DNA from 2 places in the Brevibacillus brevis NBRC 100599 genome. Region 2 is predicted to be linked to the other one. Evidence: predicted binding sites of a transcription regulator. Region 2 holds the regulator's gene; the other holds the start of a gene.
The links. Region 2 encodes CtsR, which represses protease genes until heat stress. Its sites were predicted from a motif close to ATGGTCAATAAAGGTCAAACA; they were not measured.
Positions count from the first base shown of each region.

Region 1: a site for CtsR is predicted at 2,051-2,071, ahead of clpP (ATP-dependent Clp endopeptidase proteolytic subunit ClpP). Genes of this name have one in related genera too.

Region 1 is NC_012491.1:5,564,164-5,570,261, forward strand. It holds gene BBR47_RS26275 (branched-chain amino acid ABC transporter substrate-binding protein) at 1-850, opposite strand, end outside; gene BBR47_RS26280 (copper amine oxidase N-terminal domain-containing protein) at 1,069-1,542, opposite strand; gene BBR47_RS26285 (hypothetical protein) at 1,758-1,979, shown strand; gene clpP (ATP-dependent Clp endopeptidase proteolytic subunit ClpP) at 2,111-2,713, shown strand; gene BBR47_RS26295 (H-type small acid-soluble spore protein) at 2,823-3,008, opposite strand; gene BBR47_RS26300 (hypothetical protein) at 3,025-3,207, opposite strand; gene BBR47_RS26305 (HPr family phosphocarrier protein) at 3,335-3,592, opposite strand; gene whiA (DNA-binding protein WhiA) at 3,642-4,589, opposite strand; gene BBR47_RS26315 (gluconeogenesis factor YvcK family protein) at 4,598-5,608, opposite strand; gene rapZ (RNase adapter RapZ) at 5,687-6,098, opposite strand, start outside.
Region 2 is NC_012491.1:197,793-203,890, reverse strand. It holds gene BBR47_RS01180 (ATP-dependent Clp protease ATP-binding subunit) at 63-2,513, opposite strand; gene BBR47_RS01175 (protein arginine kinase) at 2,580-3,653, opposite strand; gene BBR47_RS01170 (UvrB/UvrC motif-containing protein) at 3,673-4,191, opposite strand; gene BBR47_RS01165 (CtsR family transcriptional regulator) at 4,208-4,672, opposite strand; gene BBR47_RS01160 (HAD hydrolase-like protein) at 4,861-5,547, opposite strand; gene BBR47_RS01155 (MGDG synthase family glycosyltransferase) at 5,577-6,098, opposite strand, start outside.

The sequences.
Region 1 (6,098 bases), 930 kb from region 2:
AGTCGTAGCCATCGCCACCCATGAAGACACCTTTGAAGCCTTTTTCACGCGCTTGTTTCACGATGATCCCTGCATCAGAGTAGTATCCACCGAAGTAGATCATCTCTGGATTTTTCGCAAGGATTTGGGTGATGATCGCACTATAATCCTTCTCGCCTGCTGTTACCCCTTCATAGCCGAGAACTTGTACGCCGTCTTTTTCAAATTGCTTTTTCACTTCTTCCGCAAGACCTTGTCCATAAGCAGCCTTGTCATGCATAACGAATGCTGTTTTTACATTCAACTGATTTTTAGCAAAAATCGCAGCCTTGGAGCCTTGCTGATCATCACGCGCACAAATGCGGTGTACGATCTGTTTGCCTTGCTCAGTCAAATCTGAGCCCGTTGCAGAAGGAGATACCATTACGAGCTTCTCTTGCTCGTATTGCGCTGCTGCTGTGATCGAAGCACCTGTTGTAGCATGGCCTACTACTCCGACTACATCAGGATTCGAAATCAACATTTGTGCGACTGCTACCCCTTGTTTCGGGTCAGCTTGGTCGTCTTGCGCGGACAATTGAACGTCAAAGCCAAGTGCTTTGAATGCCTCTGCCTTTTCTTTCAACGCATATTCAGCACCAGCTTTTGCTGTGCTTCCATAATCAGAATACTGACCAGACATCGGACCAACTACAGCAACAACGAGCTTCTCAGTAGCGCCACTTGCACCGCCCGTGCTTCCTCCGCTATTGTTGCTCGGCTGTGGTGTCGCGCTTTGGCTACCAGTCCCCGCACCTCCACCGCAGCCCGCGAGCATTGTGCCGAGAGCAAATGTTGCAGCCAGTATCGACAATGATTTCTGTTTTTTCATAGCAAAAATCCCCCTCTTTATTTATGAGCAAACTATGAATCACAATCTTATTGTAGGATATTTTAGAAAATTTGCAATAGAAATGATTGAAAGAAGAATCAATAAAAAAAACCCTCTATCGCTGTCTGCTAATAGAGGTGTACACAAGTAGTATTGAGGCAAATAGCCACTTCTACGCATAGAAGTGGCTATCCTCATGAGAAGTATCCCATTGATTATTAGGAATTAATTGGAATGCTCAGCTTGTAAGTGAGCGTTTTTGCATCGTACTCTACTTTTGCACCCAATTCTTGGGCAATGAATACGAGGGGCACGAGCACTGCTCCGGTCACTGGACGTGGCGGATTTGCTACACTCGTTTCTTTGCCGTTTTTATAAGCAAAGTTTTGGTTTTCGTACATACGCAGAGCGTACTTGTTGTCTTTGGCAACCAACAGAGATTTAGTCGTGCTATCCCATGCTGCACTACCACCCAAAGCAATCGCCAATGTGCTCGCATTCACATACGCAACACCATTTTCAGTAACGATTTCTTGTGGGAATGGGAACTCCTTGCCGTTTAGCTGAACTTTGATTTTTTGTTGTACAGCTGGTGCAGGAGCAGGAGAAGTTTGGGCAAACGCAGCCGTTGCCGCTACACTTCCTGTTAGAAGAGCTGCTGTCAGCATCATTGTAGAAAACTTGCGAAGCATAATAAACACCCCTTAAATATCATGAAATGAATTCCAATTTTGTATGATTCGACATAAATCAACTTTTTCCTTCTTTTTTATCCCATACATTTCCTATGTAATTCTCTCTCCAAACATGACAAGACTAGGAAAAAAAATAAATATCCCACGAACAAATGTTTTTGTGCACAACCTGTGCATAACATTGTGGATAACTTTCGAAAGTGAGGCTTACTATGGCAGGGGAACGTTTTTTTCTCATTTATCAAGAGGCCAGTGATGAAGAATGCTTATTGACCATTGAACCATACAAAGATCAACAGGAGCTGGCGGAAGCCATCAATCAACTTCAAGCCAAACAAGTCGATGAATATACGATTATCAAGGGAAAGAAGATGAAAGCCACGCTGAAACTCGCCGTCGATTTAACCGAGGCCGATGAGAATTCCAAGGAATGAATGTTTTCCTTTTCGAGTAGGTTTAGACAGAGGGAATTTGGCAAACATGGTAGTGAGGGCGCGCACTTATGTGTTTGACCTTCATTGACCTTTTGTGTATGATATTGTTACAAAGAGAGGAGGAAGACTAGATGCATATGAATTTAATTCCAACCGTCATTGAACAGACAAACCGCGGGGAACGTGCTTACGATATTTATTCCCGCCTGCTCAAAGACCGCATCATCTTTCTGGGAACCCCAATCAACGACACCGTAGCCAATATCGTTGTGGCACAGTTGTTGTTCCTTCAGGCGGAAGATCCGGAGAAAGACATTCACTTGTACATAAACAGCCCAGGCGGTTCTATTACTGCTGGTATGGCAATTTACGATACTATGCACTTCATCAAGCCTGATGTATCCACCATTTGTATCGGAATGGCTGCTTCCATGGGAGCATTCCTGCTGGCTGCTGGGGCAAAAGGCAAGCGCTTTGCTCTGCCAAACAGTGAAGTCATGATCCACCAACCATTGGGTGGCGCACAAGGACAAGCGAGCGACATTGAGATTGCCGCAAAACGTATCTTGAAGATGCGTGATCATCTGAACACCATCTTGGCTGAACGCACTGGACAGCCTTTGGAGCGCATCCAAAAGGATACCGATCGCGACAACTTCCTCTCTGCCGCTGAAGCAGTAGAGTACGGATTGATTGACAAAGTCATCACTTCCGAACCGTCTTCGAAAAAATAAGAGCTGTAGAAAAAAAAGCACTCGTGCCTGAACTACCGGCCGAGTGTTTTTTTGTATGCCGAGCAAACCCCTAGAGGCTTTCCTTGGTCTGCTCAGCTTTTTCGATGAATCATTGTGATACTTCCATTAACTGACTGACATAGACTGTTCGGCTATGCCCTGGATTTTTTTCCTCATGTACACGTGCTGTTGACGTTTTTTCGTCTACAGCATCGATCCAAACGGCTTGTCCATCGTACTCTACCTTGATATGGTCGTCGGATTTCATGATGGCTTGTGCTCTTGTTACATTCATAAGTGACTGACTCCCTCTATTGGTCATCGTCAAGAGCTTGCTTGGCTGACGTAGCCCCTGTCATCGTATCTACTGTCGTTTCTTCAATCAGGCCGTTTTGGTCGGAAACAACTCCGCCCCCCAGTCCCTCATTCACCATCCGATCAATGTCCATATCATAACAATCGCGGCCCTCGTAACACTTATCACGGTTACTCATGTCTCATTCCTCCTTCAAGCAATATACATGGTTAGAAATGCCCTGCCCGAAGTGAATTGATACATATTCATCAAGATAACCAACAAAAAAAGACACCTCCCTTAAGGGAAAAGTGTCTCTCGTGACTCTATTCTTCTTTGCTTACCAGATTCGTAAGGCTGCTGACTGCCTGGGAGGCATCCGGCCCTTCTGCCAAAATGGTAATTTCCGTTCCAGAGCTGATTGCGAGGCTCATGATACCCATGATGCTTTTCGCATTGACCTTCTTGTTGCCTTTTTCTACGAATACTTCCGATGCAAAACGGTTAGCTTCCTGTACGAAAAAAGCTGCTGGACGAGCTTGCAAACCGGTCTTTAACTGAACCACGACCTGCTGTTGAACCATGAATGGACCTCCTTACTTGTAGACTATTATCCTTTAGTATAACATGCATCTACATCGAAATATTTTGTTTTTCTCGTATTTTGTCAGCGATTTCGTTAATTTTCCGCAAGCGGTGGTTAATGCCCGATTTGCTCACTACTCCGCTTGGCACCATCTCGCCCAATTCTTTCAAATTGATGTCAGGATGAGCCACTCGAAGCTCCGCGACCTCGCGCAGACGTTTTGGCAAATTCTCCAATCCCATCTCTTGATCGATGAGCTGAATATTTTCCATTTGTCTGGTGGCTGCATTCACCGTTTTGTTTATGTTCGCGATTTCACAATTGTGTAAACGGTTTACGGAGTTCCGCATGTCCTTTACGATTCGGACGTCCTCGAAATACAGCAGCGCCTGATGAGCTCCTATCAAGCTCAAAAACTCTGTAATCTTTTCGCCTTCTTTAATATAGAGAACATACCCTTTTTTCCGCTCGATGCACTTGGCATTTAGTTTATACCGATTGGCGATCTTGGTCAATGCTTCGCAAAAATCCTGATAGGAAGTGAAAATCTCCAGATGATAGCTGGATGCCTCTGGATGATTCACTGATCCCCCCGCCAAAAAAGCCCCCCGCAAATAAGCAGCGCGGCAGCATGACTTTTTCACGATCTCTGGAGCGATTCCTGGGATAAACGACAGGCTTTGATCCATGATGCCCAAGTCTTGCAGGATCTCATTGGCCTTATTCGGAATACGCACAATGTAGACGTTGTTTTTTTTCAAACGCATTTTTTTGCGAACTAGCAATTCAGCGTGTATCTGAAACAACCTCTTGATTAACGTGTAAATGCGTCGGGCAATCGCCGCGTTCTCTGTCGTCACATCCAGCACCAGTCGTCCGGCTCCAAACTGCAGACTTCCATTCATCCGAATCAAGGCTGAGAGCTCTGCCTTGCTGCAGCAATCGGCACCCTCCATCATGGTAAGCTCTTTTTTGGTATGCGCGGCGAATGACATCGACTTCACTACTCCTTCTCTATCTTCAGCACCTTCCGTCTTCGTTTGACAAGTGACACAACCTGCTTGCTGACAGCATGTGCATCGTGACGTAGGTATCCGTCCTCAAATGTGACTAACGGCTTCGCCACTACATGCAGACCGAGTTGGCGCAATCGCTTTGAGTCACATCGGACAGGAGCTGCTCCTTTTTCCGCGTATTTGTCCAATACATGGGTAGGCAGCTCGGCTGAATTGACAATGATCGTATCCAGAAATGGTTTATCTACATGTTCATACATGACATTCACGTGCCTGGATGCAGAAAAACCGTCTGTCTCCCCTGGTTGTGTCATGACGTTACAAATGTAGATTTTTGGGGCTTGTGCGCATGTAATCGCTTCAAATAACCCTCGTACTAATAAATTGGGCAGGATGCTCGTGTACAAGCTGCCAGGCCCAATCAAAATGGCATCCGCGTCGGCAATCGCCATCAGGGCTTCGCTCAGAGGAACAGCATCCTCTGGATCAAGGAACACCCGCTTGATTTCTTTGCCAGTCAACGGTATTTGGGATTCTCCGATTACGAGAGATCCATCTGTCATTTCCGCTTTCAACTGAATCGATTGCGTGGAAGCTGGCAATACATCTCCACGCACTGCCAAAACCCCGCTTAATGTTTTGACTGCGGTGACAAAATCTCCAGTGATTTCGTTCATCGCTGCAAGTAATAGATTTCCCAAATTATGCCCGGCTAATCCCGTGCCTGTGGAAAAACGATATTGCATGACTTTTTCCATCAACGGCTCTGTATCGGCCAGAGCAGTCAAGACGTTTCGAATGTCGCCAGGTGGAAGCATATCCATTTCTTCTCGCAAACGTCCAGAGCTTCCCCCATCGTCTGCTACCGTCACAATCGCTGTAATATGCACTGGCTCGTGCTTCAAACCGCGTAAAAGGACGGATAGACCCGTTCCTCCGCCAATAACGACTATCCGTAATGGCCTTGACTGTAGCCTCCCGACTCCCTTAGTAGGCATATGTCACCTCATTATTTCTAATACATATACCACAGGTGGCTTTTTATGCACGCTTCAGTCTTTCCTGCCATCTTATGCTCATTTGTTCTTTTCCATGTCTCGATGACTAACACGGACAGAAAAATCTTTGCCAAAGGCTTCTCCCAAATGTTCTGCAATGGCGACCGAGCGATGCTTGCCACCGGTGCATCCGATTCCTATCACAAGTTGACTTTTTCCTTCTCGCTGGTAATGCGGTAGGGTGTACCCCAAAAAGTCTGTAAGCTTTTCTAAGAATTCCTTTGTGTCCTTGTGCTGCATCACATACTCTGCCACGTCTGGATCACATCCTGTTTTCGGACGTAAATCCTCCACATAATGCGGATTGGGCAAAAAACGGACATCGAACATCAAGTCAGCGTCTATCGGTGCGCCGTATTTGAAACCAAACGATAATACATTAATCGTAAGGGGTGATCCTTGTTGACCGTATTGGTTGATGATTTTTTCT
Region 2 (6,098 bases):
AACGCACCCAAAAAAAGAATACCTCCCGAATCAGGAGGCATTCTATTACGTTTCAACCCAGCTTATGATTTCGTTTTTTCAAGGCGCTTGACTACCAGCTTGCCTTCTTCCGCTTCGATATTGACGGTATCGCCTTTACTGATCGTGCCCTTGAGCAATTCCTCGGACAAATTATCCTCGATGTGGCGCTGGATAGCTCGACGCAGAGGACGTGCACCATAGGCCGGATCAAAGCCTTCTTTTGCCAATACTTTCTTGGCTTCTTCGGTCAATTGGAAATCAATGTCCTGCTCTTTCAAACGTTTACGCAGCTCATCTGTCATGAGAGTTACGATTTGCTCGATATGCTCTTGCTCCAAGGAGTGGAACACGATGACTTCGTCGATACGGTTCAAGAACTCAGGACGGAAGCTCTTCTTCAGCTCATCCATGACTTTGTCCTTCATATCCTGATACTTTCTTTCCGAATCATTGGTCGTGAAGCCGAGCGTTGTATTTTTCTTGATCATGCTGGCTCCGACGTTGGAAGTCATGATGACAACCGTATTGCGGAAGTCGACGGTACGTCCCTTGGAGTCTGTCAAACGACCATCATCCAGAACTTGTAGCAGGATGTTGAATACGTCTGGGTGAGCTTTCTCGATTTCGTCCAGTAAAATGACGGAGTAAGGCTTACGGCGCACTTTTTCGGTCAGCTGACCGCCCTCGTCAAAGCCTACGTAGCCTGGAGGGGCACCTACCAGACGAGCGGTGGAATGCTTCTCCATGTACTCGGACATATCCACGCGGATCATGGCATCCTCGTCACCGAAAAGCGTCTCCGCCACGGCACGAGCCAATTCGGTTTTACCCACACCGGTAGGCCCCAGGAAGATAAACGAGCCGATTGGGCGTTTTGGGTCTTTCAAACCAGCACGGGCACGGCGGATCGCACGCGAAATGGATTTGACTGCTTCATCTTGACCAATAACGCGATCGTGCAAAATCTCTTCCATCTTCAACAAGCGCTCTGTTTCTTCTTCCTTCAGCTTTAACACAGGAATACCCGTCCAGCTCGCCACTACTTGCGCGATGTCTTCTGGCGTAACCTCCATGTTCAGCTGGCCTTGGCGTTCTTTCCAGTCTTTTTTCGTTTTATCCAGTTCTTCACGCAGTTTTTGCTCCTGATCGCGAAGTGCTGCTGCTTCCTCGAACTCTTGTGATTGTACGGCAGCGTCTTTTTCCTTGCGCACCTCTTCCAGACGTCCCTCCAGCTCTTTGAGGTTTGGCGGAACGGTAAAGGATTGCAAGCGGACTTTCGATGCCGCCTCGTCAACCAAGTCGATGGCCTTGTCAGGCAGGAAGCGTTCCGTAATATAGCGGTCAGACAGCTTTACTGCCTGCTCGATTGCTTCATCGGTAATTTTGACACGGTGGTGGGCTTCATAACGATCACGAAGGCCATGCAGGATACGAATGGCATCCTCCGCTGTCGGTTCATCAACCTGAATCGGTTGGAAACGACGCTCCAGTGCCGCGTCTTTTTCGATGTACTTGCGATATTCATCCAGCGTTGTAGCACCTACGCACTGTAGCTCACCACGAGCCAGCGCAGGCTTCAAAATGTTAGAGGCGTCAATTGCGCCTTCTGCTCCACCAGCACCAATCAGGGTGTGCAGCTCATCAATAAACAGGATGATGTTTCCTGCTTGGCGAATTTCGTCCATGATTTTTTTCAGACGATCTTCGAACTCACCGCGATATTTGGTTCCCGCAACAACGGTTCCCATATCGAGGGTCATGACGCGCTTATCACGAAGGGTCTCCGGAATTTCGTTGTTCACGATTTTTTGGGCAAGACCTTCTGCGATAGCTGTTTTCCCGACACCAGGCTCCCCAATTAAAACAGGGTTGTTCTTGGTACGTCTGCTAAGTACTTGGATCACACGCTCGATTTCTTTTTGGCGACCGATAACCGGGTCCAGACCGCCGTCACGAGCGATTGCAGTCAGATCCCTTGCCAAGCCGTCCAATGTCGGCGTATTCGCCGCTGGATTCCCTCCAGACGGTTGATGAGATGCCATCATTTCCGAGCTGCCCAGCAGCTGGAGCACCTGTTGCCGTGCCTTGTTCAGGCTAACGCCCAAATTGTTCATGATTCTCGCAGCAATGCCTTCTCCCTCACGGATCAAGCCAAGCAGAATATGTTCAGTCCCCACATAGGTATGACCCAGCTTGCGGGCTTCGTCCATCGACAGTTCAATGACCTTTTTGGCGCGAGGTGTATAGTTTGGTGTGTAATTACTACCGGACTGCTCTGTTCCTCGCCCGATTAACGACTCCACTTCACTCTGGATTTTATCGAGGCCAAGCCCAAGTGATTGCAGTGCCTTCGCCGCAATTCCTTCGCCTTCTCGAATGAGTCCCAGCAGCACATGCTCTGTCCCAATATCTTTGTGTCCGAGACGAACCGCCTCTTCCAGGGCAAGCGCCAGTACTTTTTGTGCGCGTTCTGTAAAACGTCCAAACATCATATCGTACACCTCCGTATAACCGTGTTTTTTCTCTATATGGTTAACAATTGCGTGATACCATTACGATTACTCTTGTGATTCTACTACGCGTAGACGTTCGCGGATCAGCCTTGCCCTTCTTTCGTCGCGTTGGTCCGGAGTGAGCTTTTGACCAGCGTGGTGTTGTAAAAAACCTGGCTGTGTCGTGACCAACAGTTCGTTTAAGACGAGCGGAGATACATTAGGAATGATGCCTAGATCAATCCCCAGACGTACATCTGACAGGCGCTGAGCCGCTTCCTTGGACTCTACCGTGCGGGCATACATCAAGATGCCATACGACCGAAAAATCCGATCCTCCAAAGAAACCCGGGTATGCTCCAGCAAGTAAGTGCGTGCCACACGCTCTTGCTCAATAATCTGTCTGGCCACACCGTAGAGATTGGAAAGGATATCCGACTCAGACATCCCCAGTGTGACCTGATTGGATAACTGAAAAAGATTCCCTAGAGCTTCGCTGCCCTCTCCGTAAATTCCTCTAACGACCAGACCAACTTGATTAATCGCCTGTAAAATTCTGCTGATCTGCTGCGTCATCACCAGAGCGGGCAGGTGCAGCATCACGGATGCACGAATTCCCGTACCCACATTGGTTGGGCAGCTTGTAAGATATCCTCGAGTTTCGTCGAACGCGTAGTTCAAGCTTTTCTCAAAAATGTCGTCTATCTTCGTACCTATTTCCCATGCCTCGTTCAAACGAAACCCGGGTAATAGTACCTGTATTCGAATGTGGTCTTCTTCATTAACCATAATGCTGACAGACTCATCTTCCCGAAGCAATACGGCACCTTTACGGGATTCCTCTGCCAGATGAGGGCTAATCAGATGCTTTTCTACGAGCACCCGTTTTTCTAACGGGTTAATTTGATCCATATGGATGACCTGAAGCTGATGCCGTTTGCGCATTGCCTCCGAATCGCTTACTTCCGTTACCTTTCTGACGACTTCCTCGGCCTGCGAGTCCGTTGCCAATAACGGAAAGGGGTGCTGGCGCAGGTTACGGGCGATACGCAGCCGTGTACTAATGACAATGTCGGAATCAGGACCTTCTCCTTTCATCCAATTGCTCCACGGGTTTTGCATAAACTGCTTTTGGGACATAACCAGCTAACCTCCCTTGCTACGATTGGGCCATTTTTTGTTCCAATGCTCGAATTCGATCACGCATTTCTGCTGCCTTCTCGAACTCTTCACTGGCGACATGACTTTGCAGCGCTTGCTTTAGTTGCTCCAGCTCTTTACGGATCTTCAGTTTGCCACCGGTACGCTCTGGTACTTTTCCACTATGCTGTGTGTTTCCATGAATCCGGCGGAAAAGTGGGTCCAGTCGATCCCCCAAAAAGGTGTAGCAATCACTACAGCCAAATCGGCCGCTTTTACTAAATTGAGCATATGTGAGTCCACATGTTTCGCATTGAAGCGGCTTATTCGTTGCCGTTTCGCGTCCATTCTTTTGCATGGGATCAAATTTTAAAAGTCCTGACAGGAGATTGTTGATGCTGAAGTTGTGAAAGCCGGTAAAGACGTCCCCTTTTTCATGAGCACATTGCTCGCAAATATGGTATTCGGTTTTTTCGCCATTGACGATTTTCGTCAAATGAAGTGTCGCCGGTCGTTTTCCGCATTCCTCACAGTTCATAACATCATACCTCCTTTTACTTCAACAAGATTGCCGCGATCATCTGCTTTAAAATATTTGCCCGCAAACGATCCCGCAATTCAGCTTCCAGAGTCAAAACGTTTCGCGAGGTAGCGATTTTCATCAAGGTGGCTTCTCTAATGTTGACTAACCCTTCCTCCAATAGTCTTTCTACGATCGCATATCCCACACTCTGACTGATGCTCTCACCAATCAGTTCTTCTGTTAGCAATTCCTGCAAGCGTGCTTTGCTGACAATCTGCACCTTGCGTATGCGAATATACCCGCCGCCCCCGCGCTTACTCTCTACGAGGTATCCTTTTTGAACGGTAAAGCGCGTATTGATGACGTAATTGATCTGAGACGGCACACATTGAAAATGGTCGGCAAGCTCACTACGCTGAATCTCGATCGATCCATTGGGACTGTTAGTAAGGATGCTTTTCAAGTGATGTTCAATGATGTCCGAGATGTTTCGCAAGTCATCGCCTCCTATTCCTCTGTGTATGTTCTTATGAGGTTACCTATTGACTTTGACTATCTTTGACGTTAATTATAATGGGTTTAGTGCGTGCCCGCAAGTGTCCCTTACACATTCTAGTGTGGGCAAAAGAGGGTCGCTTGAAACTTGGACATGATCAACAAAAAAACCACTCCCTGAGGAATGGTTTATGCTTGTTCTTGCTTATTGGTGTCGATTGCTGGCAAATGATTCAGTAGCTGAGAGAAGCTGGTGATAATAACATCTGCCCCATCAAGCTCGCCTGGTTTCGCAAAACCAAAGTCGCATCCAATGGTAAATAAACCGTTTGTCTTGCCTGCTTCCACGTCGGAGTGACGATCTCCTACCATGATGGCCTGCCCAATTTTGTAATCAGACAACAATTTTGCAACCAGGTCATTTTTGGAATGCGTGCGGAAACGACCAGCCGAGTACAGGTCTGTCATCAGCGGCTTTAACTCGTATGCCTGACAAATGGCATCGATGTACTCTTCCTGCCCATTGCTTGCTACAAATAAAGCAACTCCTTTTTCATGCAGCTTTTCTAAGGTTGATTTTACATCCGGATATAGCTCGGTCACTCGTTCTTTGAGTAACTGGATTTCGTTGTCTAGCAAGAAAGCATCTGCTGAGCGAATGGCTTCTTCACTCGCACCCGGCAGTAATTTGTCCCAGATCTGCTCGATCGTCATTCCCAGTACATTGATCAGTTCACGCTCGTCAGGGGTTTCCCCTTGCCATAGCCCTTTTTGACGAAGCTGGTCAAACGTTCGAATAAAAGCGGGGGTCGACAGCTTTTCTGTTTGCAGTAACGTGCCATCCATATCAAATAATATCGCGAATGGTACAGTCATGGGTTCCTCCATTTTGTCTGGCTAGGCAGCTATTCTACTTTTCCTGGCAACATATTCATATCATCCATGATAAACTCAGTAATTCGTTGTGCAGCATCTGGCTTGGAGATTTTTTGTCCCATTCTACGCATATATTCCACCTTGGACGGGCTATGCAATAGTTCATCGATAAAGTAAATCAACTGCTCGGATAGATTCGCGTGTACCGCACATCCATTATTGAGCAAAAAGTGGCTATTCCTCTCTTCCTGTCCAGGCAGAGGGTTGTAAACAATCATGGGTACCCGTTTACTCATTACTTCAGCTGATGTAAGTCCGCCTGATTTGGTGACAATTAAATCAGCCGTTTCCAAGTATTCGTGGAAGTTATTGATGAATTTTAGCGGAATGACTTCATGCCGATACGTACGATTTGTCACCTTATTGTATAGCTTGTCGTTTGTCCCTGTTAACACAAAAGTTTTCAGGGGAATGTTAATCTCTTCTAGCCCATCTAATACCTTTTCCATCGAGCCGAGACCCAATCCGCCCCCCGAAAGAATAATGCTCTT